2 regions of the Photorhabdus akhurstii genome follow, and region 1 is predicted to be linked to the other one. Evidence: predicted binding sites of a transcription regulator. Region 1 holds the regulator's gene; the other holds the start of a gene.
What was found. The regulator PhoB, encoded in region 1, activates phosphate uptake and scavenging genes when phosphate is short. The targets are predictions, from matches to a motif close to CTGTCATAAAACTGNCNNAT.
Positions count from the first base shown of each region.

Region 2: the regulator PhoB is predicted to act here: its motif matches at 3,969-3,988, upstream of pstS (phosphate ABC transporter substrate-binding protein PstS).

Region 1 is NZ_CP020335.1:4,495,734-4,503,614, forward strand. Features, by position in the region: partial or broken gene ggt (gamma-glutamyltransferase) at 1-616, shown strand, start outside; gene brnQ (branched-chain amino acid transport system II carrier protein) at 756-2,087, opposite strand; gene phoR (phosphate regulon sensor histidine kinase PhoR) at 2,437-3,774, opposite strand; gene phoB (phosphate regulon transcriptional regulator PhoB) at 3,798-4,487, opposite strand; gene sbcD (exonuclease subunit SbcD) at 4,792-6,027, shown strand; gene B0X70_RS19320 (AAA family ATPase) at 6,024-7,881, shown strand, end outside.
Region 2 is NZ_CP020335.1:200,476-208,356, reverse strand. Features, by position in the region: gene phoU (phosphate signaling complex protein PhoU) at 1-10, opposite strand, end outside; gene pstB (phosphate ABC transporter ATP-binding protein PstB) at 25-801, opposite strand; gene pstA (phosphate ABC transporter permease PstA) at 828-1,712, opposite strand; gene pstC (phosphate ABC transporter permease PstC) at 1,714-2,670, opposite strand; gene pstS (phosphate ABC transporter substrate-binding protein PstS) at 2,819-3,859, opposite strand; gene envZ (two-component system sensor histidine kinase EnvZ) at 4,076-5,407, opposite strand; gene ompR (osmolarity response regulator transcription factor OmpR) at 5,404-6,123, opposite strand; gene greB (transcription elongation factor GreB) at 7,046-7,519, shown strand; gene B0X70_RS00890 (hypothetical protein) at 7,834-7,881, opposite strand, start outside.

The sequences.
Region 1 (7,881 bases):
AGAAGGTAATGCGGTTTCAACCACCTATACTATCAACGGACTTTTCGGCGCTGTCGTCATCGCCCCCGGGACAGGTTTCTTCCTCAATGATGAAATGGATGATTTCACCACTAAAATTGGTGAGAAGAATCTTTATGGCCTCATCCAAGGCGCGACTAACTCTATTGCCCCAGGTAAGCGCCCACTATCCTCGATGAGTCCGACACTTGTCACAAAAGACAACAAGATATTCCTTGTTCTGGGTTCACCCGGCGGCTCCCGTATTATCTCTATTACCCTGCAAACTGCCTTAAACATCATTGAACATGGGATGTCTCCTCAAGAAGCGGTTAATAGCCCCCGCATTCATCATCAATGGTTACCCGACGAAGTTTATTATGAGCAACGTGGTATTTCTAAAGACTCGTTGAATTTACTAGAAAAAATGGGATACAAGATGGTGGAACAGATACCGTGGGGCGCTGCTGAAGTGATTATGGTGGGTTTACCTAAAACCGCTGGCGATTCAGCTAATTCTTCAGGCAATGATGCCGCCGTATCTGGTAAAGTGCGTGAAAACCATTTTTATGGCGCCAATGATGTCCGACGCCCGGCCGGTGCGGCTATTGGTTACTAATGACCAAAATGACCAACAACTAAAAAAATAGCTAATCTGTGTAGGCAATATCGGGATGGGATATCCTTTTTTCAGGAACCCCATCCCATACTTTCCCTGAACATCCGACGATGGCAAACAGTCAGAGAAACAAACATCATCACTGATGCATTTGCGTCTCGCGGGTACCAGAGCGCCCTAAAACACGGTCATAAATACCAGCCACAACTAAAACCAACAGGGATGGCGCTAACCAAGCCAACCCTTGGTCCGCCAGTGGTAAACGTGTTGCCCAGTTTGGTAACAAATAAACCAGTGCTTCAGATGACTTAATCGCATCCAAAATACCAAATATCAGACTAATTAACATTACCGGAGCCAAAATGCGGGTAAAATTATGCCACCAGCACAGCGTAAAACTTAACACAATCAGAACGATACAAGGTGGATAAATAGCTGTCAGTACCGGTATAGAAATCTTAATCAAATGACTCAAACCAAGGTTAGAAGTCAACATGGAGAATCCTCCAAGGATCAAAACCAATGAACGATAAGACAGGGGCAAATAGCGGCTGAAAAACTCAGCACATGCACAGGTTAATCCAACCGCCGTCACCATACAGGCGACAAAAATCAGCACAGCCAGGAAAAGACTGCCAACACCACCAAAAGTATGATGAACATAGGCATGCAAAATGACCGCGCCATTTTCTGCATGAGGCACTAACGATCCGCTGCCAGCGCCCAATTTGAACAGGGAAAGATAAACCAGTATCAGACCAAGACCGGCGATAAAACCTGCCCACATTGCATAACGGGTCAATAATGAAGATGCGGCAACGCCTCTTGAACGCGCGGCGTTAACAATAACAATCCCAAACACCATCGCTCCCAGCGTATCCATCGTCAGATAACCATTGACGAAGCCACTGGAGAATGGGATTTGCTGATAAACATCAATCGCTGGAATTGAATCACCGGCCGGCCAAAGTAAAGCAGCAACACCAAGTATACCTAACGCCAACATCTTGATAGGCGCTAACACATGCCCGACAGTATCAAGCAAACGGCCTGGGTACAGGGAAACAGCAATTACCAACACAAAATAAATAAGACTGTAGATAAACAGGGGTAACTCGCCGGTACTGGTAAGCGGGGCAATACCTACTTCAAAAGAAACAGTTGCGGTCCGTGGGATAGCGAATAAAGGACCAACAGCCAAATAACAAACTGTCGCCAGCAGCAAACCAGCAACTTTACCAATAGGTGAACTCAGCTCTTCAATACCACCGCCAACTTTTGCCAACGCGATGATTGTAATGACGGGTAAACCAACCGCAGTTGCTAGAAAGCCTAGTGCTGCTAACCAAACATATTCACCTGATTGTAACCCCACCATCGGGGGAAAAATGATATTTCCCGCCCCCACAAACAGAGCAAAAGTCATAAACCCTAATGCCCAAATATCCTTAGATGATAAACGATGTGTCATAATGATTATTAATATTTTGTTACCATATTTATGGCCTGAATAATATAAATACTGCCAATAGCTAAGCCCATATTGACAATATTGAACCCTAATTTAACGATTTATTATCAAAATAATATTCACCAGGTATCTGTTGAAGACAGATTATAGCGATTATTATAGATAGAATCGCCAACAACTGCCCACAAGTAAAACTTTTATAGTGCCAGAAGGCAATAGATAAACCAGAATGCAGAAGTATATGCCGTACTCTTTTTCAAAACCAGTGATTGCTGTTAGCTATCATTGAATAAACACTATATGATTTGCGTTTTTTTTAACCTGAAAAAATAATAATCAATTGCGAAGATTAATTATTACTGTTAATCAAACTATTCCTATCTCTTCTGCTGGTTATTTTAACAGGTACAATCAATCCTGGCGGTAAAGTAAAACTAAAGGCTGTCCCTTTCCCTATTTCGCTGGAAATTTCAAGATGAGAATGATGATGATGTAAGGCATGTTTCACAATCGCAAGACCGAGACCGCTTCCCCCTGTTTGTCTGGAGCGTGCTTTATCCACCCGATAAAAACGTTCGGTCAAACGAGGTAGATGTTCAGCACTGATACCTTGCCCATTATCTTTCACAGTAAATTCAGCGCCTTGGGAATTCTTTTTCCAACTGACATCAATTTGAGTCCCTTTAGGGGTATGGTTAACCGCGTTATAAACCAAATTCGACATTGCACTGCGAAGCTGCTCTTCATTGCCGAACACTTTGAGCCCTTCACCAATATCAAAATTAATCTTATAACATTCATTACCCAATGCTGTGGCTTCCTGACGCAATACTTTAAGCATCAAAGGCACATCAACCACTTCATTCATATCAATCTGGGGAGCGACTTCAATTTTAGACAATTGCAACAATTGTTTCACCAAACTGTCCAGCCTCCGGGTTTGCTCCTGCATTGTATTCAACGCTTTCTTACTTAGCGGATTATCCTCTGCCTGATCCTGCATCATTTCCAAATAACCCTGCAAAACGGTTAAAGGGGTACGCATTTCATGACTGACATTGGCAAAAAAGTCACGACGGGCATTTTCCAATGTTCGCTTCTGAGTCACATCTCGGGCAACCATCAAGAACTGTCCCTCAGTATAAGGCATCACCCGGAACTCAACCGTGAAACCATTATTTAATTCAATGGATAAAGGACGTGAAAAATCTCTGGAAAGGATATATCGGCTAAAATCAGGGTAGCGGAGTAAATTAAAAATATGCTGTCCATTATCTTCAGGCCAACGAAAACCGAGTAAATGTTGCGCCAGGCGGTTACACCAGAAAATATTACCTTCTGTTGTCATCATCACAATGGCATCGGGCAATGATTCCGCCCCGCTACGAAACCGTTTGATCAACAATGCCAGCTCACGACGCCGTTTTCGATTCCGTTGCTGCATCTGGTGAATACCATAGAAAATTGGCTCCCACCCTCCTCTCCCCGACGGCGGCAACATACTGCGATCCAGCCATAGCCAGTTCGACAGTTTTAGCAAGTTATAACCATGCCACATCAACACCAAAAACACCGAAACAAATAAACACCAGGATAAGTGACCAATAAATATCGACAAAATTAACGCAGGCAAACAAAAGAGAAACAGTTCTGAAACCAGCTTCTTCCAGGATAAACGTTCTAACACATTAGATTCTCCGGTGCGTGGATTTAGTAACGGGTAGAAAAACGGTAACCCGTACCACGAACGGTCTGCACCATTTTATCATGGCCGCCAATCTCTAATACTTTACGTAAACGGCGGATATGGACATCAACAGTTCTATCTTCAACGTAAACGTTTGCTCCCCAAACATAATTAAGCAACTGTTCACGGCTATAGACCCGTTCAGGGTGAGTCATAAAGAAGTGCAATAATTTAAATTCCGTCGGCCCCATATCCAGTGCTTTATCCTGGCTGGTCACCCGATGGGAGGTTGAATCCAAAACCAAGCCATTCATTTCGATAATATCTTCCATGACCATCGGTGAAATACGCCGTAATACCGCTTTAACTCTAGCAACCAGCTCTTTAGGAGAAAAAGGCTTGGTGATATAGTCATCCGCCCCAACTTCGAGGCCACGCACCCGATCTTCCTCTTCACCGCGGGCAGTCAGCATCATCACCGGAATATCACGGATATTATTATTCCGTTTCATCTGTTTAATTATCTGCAAGCCAGAGCCGCCGGGAAGCATCCAATCCAATAACACTAAATCAGGATATGGCTCAGATAAACATGCCAACGCAGAATCAAAATCCTCTGCTTCTACCGGCTGATACCCGTTTTTTTCCAGAACAAAACAGACCATCTCACGAATCGGAGCTTCATCTTCAACTACCAGAATGCGTCTTGCCATGATTAATCCCGTTAATATATTGAGTTGACATCCACTACGCCCTAAAGAACGAGGTTTTACGGCGCACCTGATAACAGCCTAATTTGAAAAAGCATTATGCGTCAGTTTTATGACAAATTTATGAAATCCTGCCTTGGTTATCCGCTATCTGCAATCTATTTCGCAATAATTAATTTAACAATTGTCATATTTCATAATGAATGCGAAGCCGCTCGGAGATATATTCAAGAGATCGGATTTAAAAGCGACATTCAGAATACAGCGATTATAATCATGCTTCACTTTAACCAATGACGGCGAAACTATGCGTATTATTCACACTTCAGACTGGCATCTCGGCCAATATTTTTTTACAAAAAGCCGGGCTGCTGAACATCAACATTTTCTGCGCTGGCTGATTAAACAGATCGAAAACTACCAGGCCGATGCATTAATTGTTGCCGGAGATGTATTTGATACCGGCTCACCGCCTAGCTACGCCCGCGAGCTATATAATCGCTTTATCGTTGAACTACAGCCTACCGGTTGTCAGTTAATTATCCTTGGTGGTAACCATGATTCAGTCGCAACATTAAATGAATCAAAAGAACTCCTTTCCTGCCTGAATACCACCGTTATCGCTCACGCAGAAAAAGATCCACAAAAACAGATAAAAGTCCTCACCACCAAACAAGGCAATGCCGGTGCGATTCTTTGTACAATCCCTTTTCTGCGGCCAAGAGATATTATGATCAGCCAGTCCGGTCAATCAGGAGAACAAAAACAACTCGCATTACAAGAAGCCATTGCAGAACACTATCATCGACTCTATCAGCAAGCGTGTGAATTACGTGATGAATTGAATTTGCCTTTACCTATCATTGCTACCGGACACCTAACGACCGTTGGCGCCACGGTTACAGATTCAGTGCGGGATATTTATATCGGTACATTGGACGCCTTCCCGGCACAAGCGTTTCCGCCGGTAGACTATATTGCGCTTGGGCATATTCACCGGCCACAAATCGTGGCTAAATCTGAACATATTCGCTACAGCGGCTCCCCTATTCCTCTTAGTTTCGATGAAGTCGGGCAAGAGAAAAGTGTCTGTTTGGTGGAATTTACCCAAGACAAACTGGAATCTATTAAGCTTTTACCCATTCCACAATATCAGCCTATGCAGCTTATCAAGGGCGACCTACAACAGATTGAGCAACAATTACAAACTTTTAATGACCATCAAGGAGAGCAGCCTGTCTGGCTGGATATTGAAGTTGCCACCCAAGATTACCTCCATGATATCCAAAAAAGGGTTCAATCAATGGTTGCAGAACTTCCAGTCGAAGTCATTCTGCTACGGCGCAGTAAAACACAGCAGCAAAATAAGCTAGCGCAAGAAAACCGAGAAACCCTGACAGAACTTAGCGTCAACGAAGTTTTTGCTCGACGGCTTGCCCAATCAGCACTCGAAAATGAAGAACATAAAAAACGTCTGACCACTCTTTTCGAACAAACACTGAACGATATCTATCAGGCTAAAAACAAGGAGGAGCAGGCATGAAAATTTTGAGTCTACGGCTAAAGAACATTAATTCATTACAAGGTGAATGGAAAATTGATTTCACAGCAGAGCCGTTTGCCAGCAGTGGTCTGTTCGCCATAACCGGCCCGACCGGTGCGGGTAAAACTACCTTATTAGATGCGATCTGCCTTGCGCTTTATCACGAAACCCCACGCTTGACGATTTCTACCTCACAAAATGAGCTGATGACCCGACACACCGCAGAATCACTAGCCGAAGTTGAGTTTGAAGTGAAAGGTGTCGCTTACCGTGCTTTCTGGAGCCAACGGCGAGCACGTAATCAACCAAATGGCAATCTGCAATCCCCTAAAGCGGAGCTCGCACTCAGTCACAGCGGTAAAATTCTGGCAGATAAGCCCCAAGATACGAAAGAGAAAATCATTGAAATAACTGGATTAGATTACGACCGTTTCACCAAATCCATGTTGTTATCCCAAGGGGACTTCGCCGCTTTCCTCAATGCCAAACCAAACGAACGGGCTGATTTATTGGAAGAGTTAACCGGCACTGAAATTTACGGCATTCTATCCCAACAAATTTACCAACAACATAAACAAGCACAATCAGAGCTGGATATTCTGCAAGCCAAAGCATCCGCCATTGATTTGTTAACAGCAGAACAATATCAACAATATCTAGAACAACAGCAACAACTCACTCATGCTGAATCACAACTCAATCAGCAGATAAAAACAGTGCAACATTCGGCACAATGGCTGACACGTGAAGAAAAACTTGAGCGACTTGTTACTGAAAATAACGCTTCCTTACAACAGGCAGAAAAGGCGCTTACTCATGCAGAGCCGCAACTGCAAAAACTGGCTAGCAGTGAACCGGCAGAAACATTGCGCCCATTGCTGGATGATCAAAACCGAACGCAATATGAACATCAGAGAATCAGCAAACAGTTGAAAGAGATGCATCAGCAACTTCATCAACAACAACAGACGCTCACGCCGATACAGCAAAACGTGACTCATGCAGATTCTGCCAGAGCCGCACACCAACAACACCGGCAACAACAAGAAAAGCTGATAACAGAACAGGTGATTCCATTAGATCATCAAATTGCGGTGCAGATTAAAGAACTCAATCTTACTCAGCAACAAATCAACGAACAGAAAACCGTACTTGAAAACCGCTGTCAGCAATATGACACCGCAAATCAGCGCGCCCTATCATTCACCAATCAAAGAAAACAACTGGAAAACTATTTCGAACAACAACCTTATCATCAACATTTCGGTGAAAAGCTGGCTTTTTGGCAACATCAATTCTCTTGGCGGCAAGAACAGCAGCAACAAATTGATCACCAAACGCAAAGAATTGGCGAACTCACCGCCGAAATCGCGCAACTTAACGATAATCTGAACAAACAAGGAGAAGATTTAAAACAACAGATTGAAAATAACCAACCGCTGGAACTGGCATTTGAACAAGCTAAGCAACAATTTTTTACTCTGCAAAAACAATATTCGCCGGAGAAATTAAAAAAACAATTAACTCAATATCAGGAACAGCTACCGCTGCAACATAAACTAGAAATCCTATCGCCGCAAATCTTGCAATTACAAGCCGCTATTGCCAGTCACCATATTCGCTTACAACAACCGGAAAAGTTATTAAAGGAACTTCCTGTTCAAATTGAAACCATTGATAAACAACTCTCAGACAAACAGCAGCATTTAGCCGATCTGACTCAACGTATTCAGTTAGAACAAAAGATTGTCAGTCTGGAAAAAGAACGGACACAACTCAAGGAAGGCTCTCCTTGCCCACTGTGCGGTTCTGAACATCATCCTGCCATTCAAGCTTATCAAAATATTGAACTGC
Region 2 (7,881 bases), 1.4 Mb from region 1:
GATTGTCCATGTTACGCCCCGTAATCAACCATAACGACCGGTAATATAGTCTTCCGTTTGTTTCATTTTTGGTGTGGTAAACAATGTGTCTGTATCACTAAATTCAATTAATTCACCAAGGTACATAAACGCAGTGTGGTCTGAACAACGCGCGGCCTGTTGCATATTATGCGTCACAATCACCACGGTATATTCAGATTTCAATTCGCTGATCAACTCTTCAATACGACCGGTAGAGATCGGGTCGAGGGCTGAACAAGGTTCATCCAACAGTAATACTTCTGGACGGATCGCAATGCCACGCGCAATACACAAACGTTGCTGTTGCCCGCCAGATAGACTGTATCCGCTCTGATATAGCTTATCCCGGGTTTCATTCCATAATGCCGCTTTCGTCAAAGCCCATTGAACACGTTCATCCATTTCCGCTCTGGAGAGTTTCTCAAACAGACGGACTCCAAACGCGATATTGTCGTAAATAGACATCGGAAATGGCGTTGGTTTCTGGAATACCATGCCAACTTTGGCTCGTAGCAGCGCCACGTCCTGTTTATCAGTCAGGATATTATTGCCATCCAGCAAAATTTCACCTTCCGCCCGCTGTTCACCATACAGTTCATACATTTTGTTGAACGTCCGTAACAACGTAGACTTACCGCAACCCGACGGGCCGATAAAAGCAGTCACTTTATTCTTTGCAATATTCAACGTTATGTTTTTCAGCGCGTGAAATTTGCCATAGTAAAAGTTCAGATTGTGGACCTGAATTTTGCTGCTAGCGATATCATTAACTATGCTCATTTACTTCTCTCTGTTGAAAATATCAGTCAGTGCTTTTTCTTGGCAAACAGCACACGCGCCACAATGTTAATCAGCAATACACACAGGGTGATCAATAATACGCCGGCCCACGCCAGTTGCTGCCATTCTGAGAATGGACTCATGGCAAATTTAAAGATGGTGACCGGTAAGTTCGCAATTGGCTGGCCTAGATCAGTACTCCAGAACTGATTGGAAAGGGAGGTGAACAGCAATGGCGCCGTCTCTCCGGCAATTCGGGCAATAGCCAGCAGTACACCGGTGATAATGCCGGATACCGACGCTTTCAACGTAATGGCTGAAATCATCTTCCACTTTGGTGTGCCTAAGGCATAAGCGGCTTCGCGCAGGCTATCAGGAACCAGTTTTAACATGTTTTCCGTGGTTCTGATCACAATCGGCACCTGTAACAACGCCAAAGCAATCACCCCCGCCCAACCTGAAAAGTGCTGCATTTTCGTTACAACGACAGTGTAAACGAATAAACCGACAACAATAGAAGGGGCTGACAGCAAAATATCGTTTATAAAGCGGATCACCTCTGCCAGCCATGAGCGGCGACCATATTCCGCCAAATAGATACCCGCCATGATCCCCAGAGGCGTACCGATAACCGTCGCCCACAGGATCAATAATCCACTGCCGACAATGGCATTTGCCAAACCGCCGCCTTCCGTATTCGGTGGTGGCGTCATTTCGGTGAACAACGCCAATGACATGCCGTCGAAACCTTTGGTGACGGTCGAAAACAGAATCCACACCAGCCAGAACAGGCCAAACAGCATGGTCGCCATTGATAACAGTAGCGCGAAGCGATTTTTTTGACGACGCCATGCCTGTTTACGGCTACGTACATCTACATCAGTAGGCTTTTGTCTATCTATGGTTGCCATATCAGCGCCCCTCATTCTTCGCCAGACGCATAATCATCAATTTCGACAGCGCCAGCACAATGAAGGTGATTACAAATAGAATCAGACCGAGTTCCATCAATGCTGCGGTATGCAAACCAGACTCTGCTTCCGCGAATTCGTTCGCCAGCGCAGAAGTGATGCTGTTACCGGGCATAAACAGTGAAAAACTGTCGAGCTGGTAGGTATTACCGATGATAAAAGTCACCGCCATCGTTTCCCCCAACGCACGACCAAGGCCCAACATGACACCGCCAATTACCCCATTTCGGGTGTAAGGCAACACGATGTGCCAGATCACTTCCCAAGTCGTACAACCGATACCATAAGCGGATTCTTTCATCATCACCGGCGTTTGTTCGAAAACATCACGCATAACCGAGGCGATATAAGGAATAATCATGATAGCGAGAATGACGCCTGCGGCCAAAATACCGATACCAAAGGCAGGGCCGGAGAATAATTCCCCCACAATCGGCATACTGCCGAGGAGATTGCCGACAGGCTGCTGGAAATAGGCGGCAAATAGCGGCGCAAAAACAAACAACCCCCACATGCCATACACAATACTTGGGATGGCGGCCAGTAACTCAATGGCAATACCGAGCGGACGTTTCAGCCAGTTAGGCGCCAGTTCCGTTAGGAACAGAGCAATCCCAAAACTGACAGGCACGGCGATAATCAACGCAATCAGCGAAGTCACCAACGTACCGTAAATCGGTATTAAGGCGCCAAATTGCTCTGCCGGGGCATCCCACGCTTTCTGCCAGAGGAAAGAGATGCCAAACTGCTGAATACTAGGCCAGGAGGCAATAATCAGCGAGATAATGATGCCTCCTAACAAAAATAAAGTTATCAGCGCAGCTAGCCTAACCAGTGCGCCGAAAATAATATCGCCATTTTTACTGGGTGCTTTCATTGCCGTTTTTTGTTCGGCCATAGAGCTTATTCTCATTCGGGGTTAACTCCCTCCTTAAATGGAGGGAGAAATTAAAACGACAAATTTAATCGATATTTAAAACGATCGATCTTTAAAGCGATCGATATTCAAAACAATCGACAGTTAAAACAATCACTATCAACACGACTTAATACAGGGCTTTACCATTGCTATCTTTTATCTGGGTTTTCCAAGCGGCGCGAACTTGCTCAATCACCTCTTTGGGCAGAGTGGCATAATCCAGATCCTTTGCCTGTTTACTGCCTTTCTCATAAGCCCAATCAAAGAATTTCAATACTTCTGCCCCTTTCACTGCATCTTTTTGCTGTTTATGAACCAGAACAAATGTGGTGGAAGTCATCGGCCAGGCATTTTCACCTTGTTGGTTTGTTAAATCCTGAGCAAAGGTTTTATGCCATTCCGCTTTCTTCGCTGCGGCACTGAAACTCTCTTCTGTCGGGCTAACCACGTTACCGTTAGCAGATACCAGTTTGGTATAAGCCAAATGATTCTGTTTCGCGTAAGCATATTCAACATAACCAATGGAACCCGTCAGACGCTGAACAAACGCGGCAACCCCATCATTACCTTTACCGCCTAAACCAATAGGCCAGCTTACGGTGGAACCGGCGCCAACTTTTTCTTGCCACTCTTTATTCACTTTAGAGAGGTAGCTAGTAAATACAAAGGAGGTACCGGAACCGTCAGCACGACGTATCACAGCAATATCTTGCTCCGGTAGTTTGACTCCCGGATTCAATTGAGTAATTGCTGGATCATTCCACTTTCTCACTCTACCTAAATAAATATCAGCCACCGTTTTACCATCCAGCGTCAATTCTCCGGCCTTAAGCCCTGGGATATTGACCGCCAGTACCACCCCACCGATGACTGTCGGGAACTGAAACAGATCATCAGCAGCTAACTTTTCATCGGATAAAGGGGCATCGGAAGCACCGAAATCAACGGTATTTGCCTGAATTTGTTTTACGCCGCCGGAAGAACCGATGCCTTGATAATTGACTTGATTACCTGTCTCTTTTTGATAAGAATCCGCCCACTTGGCATACACCGGTGCGGGAAATGTCGCACCTGCCCCGGTTAAGCTAGTGGCAGCAAATACAGACAAGGTTGTCAAAGAAAACGTCGCTGCCATTATGCCGGCTACGGTGGTACGCATCAGTTTCATAATCCCTCCTAATGGGATATTGAGAATCAACAAAGAAATCTATTCGTCAAATTCAAAATAAGGTGCAGGAGGGAAAATAGGTTAATTTAATTACAGCAAAATGTCTCAATTATGACATTTTTATGACAGCGCAATGGGCGCTTAACCTGAGACTGACATAAAACTGTCATCTCCACACACCGTTAAAATCGAATATAGGAGATGATTATCAAGCCGTTAAAAATTATCTTCCACGACAGGAATACAGACACGGATAGATAATCCCCCTCTAGGGCTGGCGCCCATTTCAATTTTTCCATCATGAGCATCAATAATTCGCTGAACAATCGCCAGACCTAACCCTGTTCCACTGCTGCTGCGCGCTCTTTCGCCGCGAACGAATGGCTGAAATAACCGTGGCAAATCTTCCTGCTTAATGCCGGCTCCATTATCTTCTACCTGAAACCAGGCAAATTTATTTGTCTGACCACTACTCACTTTAATCCAGCCGTTACCATAACGATTGGCATTAACCAACATATTAGCCAACGCTCGTTTAATAGAAATCGGATTGGCGTTAACGGTTATTGGGTTAAGAGAGAGATGGTTTTCAATATCTTGCTCATAGCCATTCTCTGCGGAAATAACCTCTTTGAGAATAGCGTTCAGTTCGCAGAACTCCATTGGCATCTCTTGCCCGGTACGGAGATAATCAATGAATTGCTCAATAATCGCGTTACACTCTTCAATATCTTTATTGATCGATTCAGACAGATAAGCATCTTCCTTGCTCATCATTTCTGTTGCCAGTCGAATACGTGTCAGCGGAGTACGCAAATCATGGCTTACGCCAGCAATTAATATCGTACGGTCACTTTCCAATAACTTTATCCCGGCGGACATTTGGTTAAATGAGCGAATGGCTGCTCGAACTTCCAGAGAACCCGCTTCCCGCACCGACGGCATCATAATACCTTTACCTGTTTGCCTGGCTGCATACTCCATTTCCAGTAAAGGCCGGTTTTGAAAACGGATATAGAGCCAGATACAACCAAATATCAGTAATAGAATTGCCAGTGTATAGCGAAAAATAGGCGAGAATTGATTTTGTTCGATCTCAGTCAGAGGAACCCTGACCCAAATATCGGGGGCTAAATAGGAATTAAGCCAAAGTATAGGGCTATCTGTGTTTATTTCCAGACGAAGATCGGCACTGCCGCCAAGGTATTCGCCCATCTTCTCACTCAAGAAATCATAACGTCTGGCCCAACGTAAACCTTGTATCTCCGCGTCAGATTCAGAATAGAGCGTAATACCCAATTCTTGATAAATCTCCCGGCGAACTACCGGCGATATCACCAGAAAAGAGCCATCTTCCAGCTTCAACTTCTCAGCCATTAGGGTACGGACTTCATACGCTAATACCTTATTGAATTGCTGCAAGCTTGGCATGATAACGAAATTCACAACAACCAAGTAGCTGGTTACCAGACTGATAAACAGCATAGCCATAATCAGGAATAAAATATGGGTAAACGTGCTGCGAGGGGAAAATCGCAATAATCTCATACACGAATTCCGTCAGGCACAAAGACATAACCCAGACCCCAGATAGTCTGGATATAACGAGGATGTGTAGGATCTTCTTCAATCACACGGCGCAGACGTGAAACCAAGACATCAATAGATCGCTTCATCGTGCTATATTCCCGACCATGAGCTAAACTCATCAGCTTATTACGGGACAGTGGCACGCCAGGATAAGAAACCAGTACTTTCAATACGGCAAATTCCCCACTGGTTAATTGAATATGTTCATCTCCCTGAAACATCTCCCGCGTACTCAAATTGAGGCTAAACTTGCCAAAATTAATAATCGCATCATCCTCAACCGGCAGACCCAATAACTTATTCGCCTGACGACGCAATACCGCCCGGATACGCGCCAATAACTCACGAGGATTAAATGGCTTCGGAATATAATCATCAGCGCCAATTTCCAACCCAACAATACGATCTACCTCTTCTCCCCTCGCCGTCACCATAATAATCGGTACCGGATTACTTTGGTTTCTCAGCCTTTGACAAACAGAAAGTCCATCCTCTCCTGGTAACATTAAATCCAATACGATTAAGCTAACAGATTCCCGTGTCAGTAAACGGTCCATCTGCTCCGCATTAGCGGCACTACGTACCTGAAAACCTTGTTCTGTTAGATAACGCTCTAATAACGTTCGTAAACGCATGTCATCATCCACCACAAGGATCTTGTTATCTACTTGCATTATCAAACTCCAAAAAACACTACATGCTTTGATAAATTTATCATTTTGAAAGAGATTAACCCAAAGATAGAAACCAGATATCTGTATTTTGAGACTATTCCTAATAGGACTTATTTACACTGTTATTAATTATAATGATTAATTTAGTGGTTTATTACTGACAACGAGAACAAAGTAATTCACTGTCAACTATCGAATTTCTACCGCTATTTCGCCATCCGCCAACCTATCAATTAGCGCCCTGGCTACCGGCAAATTGATAGAAATCCATTTATTAGTTGGATTAAATTCATCAGGCAGACTAAACGAAAATTGCCTTTTGCTGCATATTACCTTCTTACCATCGCCACGGTTTTCGGCTATTCCTTACTAACGAGGATCTGGATCGATCATGTTCAGCTCACCAACGTTTGGGCAAGAAACCACTCAGCGGTCGATTTTTCGTCACCTTTCGTTACTATAGTAAACAATTTCGCTTGTTTTTTCTCCACTTAAACCTTAATAGCCTGTCTCATCACCAACAAGATTCACAGCATACATACTATTCAGTACACAGAACCATAAATTATATGATGAACGTTATAAATATTAGAGCCAAATATCATAATGAGTGGACAGGTAAAGCAATCTTGTTACCGATAATGCTAACTCGAAACCGTCTGTTAACCGCTTATCTCTCGTTTTAAACCCGTACTCATCGCAGTGGGAGCCTGTCATATTTGCTGCCATGTAGCCGATAATCCATCAACAGTGATAAATTTATTCAACCAACGACTAGCTGAATGTAACTAATACGTTAATCTTGCAAAACAGCCGGGATTTATTGATTAACGACTAAAAACCGAGTCTTAATTTGACATCTACCAAAATGGGCTGTTTTATACATTTATGAGGTTAACTACGGTATCTACATCAACATAAAATGAAGACTAAACTGATAACCCGCGAAGGCTACAACAAATTAAAGGAAGAATTGGATTATCTCTGGCGTGAAGAGCGCCCAGAAGTGACTAAAAAAGTCACTTGGGCAGCAAGCCTCGGTGACCGGAGTGAAAACGCAGATTATCAATATAACAAGAAGAGGCTACGGGAGATTGATCGCAGAGTCCGATATCTAACCAAGAGCTTAGAAGAGTTGCGGTGTGTTGATTATTCTCCCCAACAAGATGGACGAATATTCTTTGGCGCATGGGTCGAGATCGAAAATGATCAAGGCGAGATTAAACGCTTTCGTATTGTCGGGTACGACGAAATTTTTGGTCGCAAAGACTACATATCAATCGATTCTCCAATGGCCCGAGCTTTATTGAAGAAAGAAGTTGGAGACAGTGCAATCGTTCAGACACCAACTGGAAAAGTGTTGTGGTATGTGAACGAGATCGAATACATGAAATAGCCGGTATACTCTTTCGACATGACGTCGTTAGCACTATATATCGAAGAATCACAACATATCGAAGAATCACAACTGAATGAATCGCACACTAACGATTCATTCACTCTGCGAAGCGGAATTTAATGCAGGCGGCCAGAATTAAATGAACGTGAAATAGTACTATTGTTTTACTCTTATGTATTACTCTTAGCATCACGACCAAGATAATCAATTATATCGCCACATATTTTATGATTATAAAAATCAGTGTAAAAACGACTCCTAATTAGAAGACATTCAAATAAAGTCAGAAATATATACGTAGACCATTAAACTCACCTAGAAACTGGCAACTTTCCGCTTTTAAGAAAATACTGGAAATT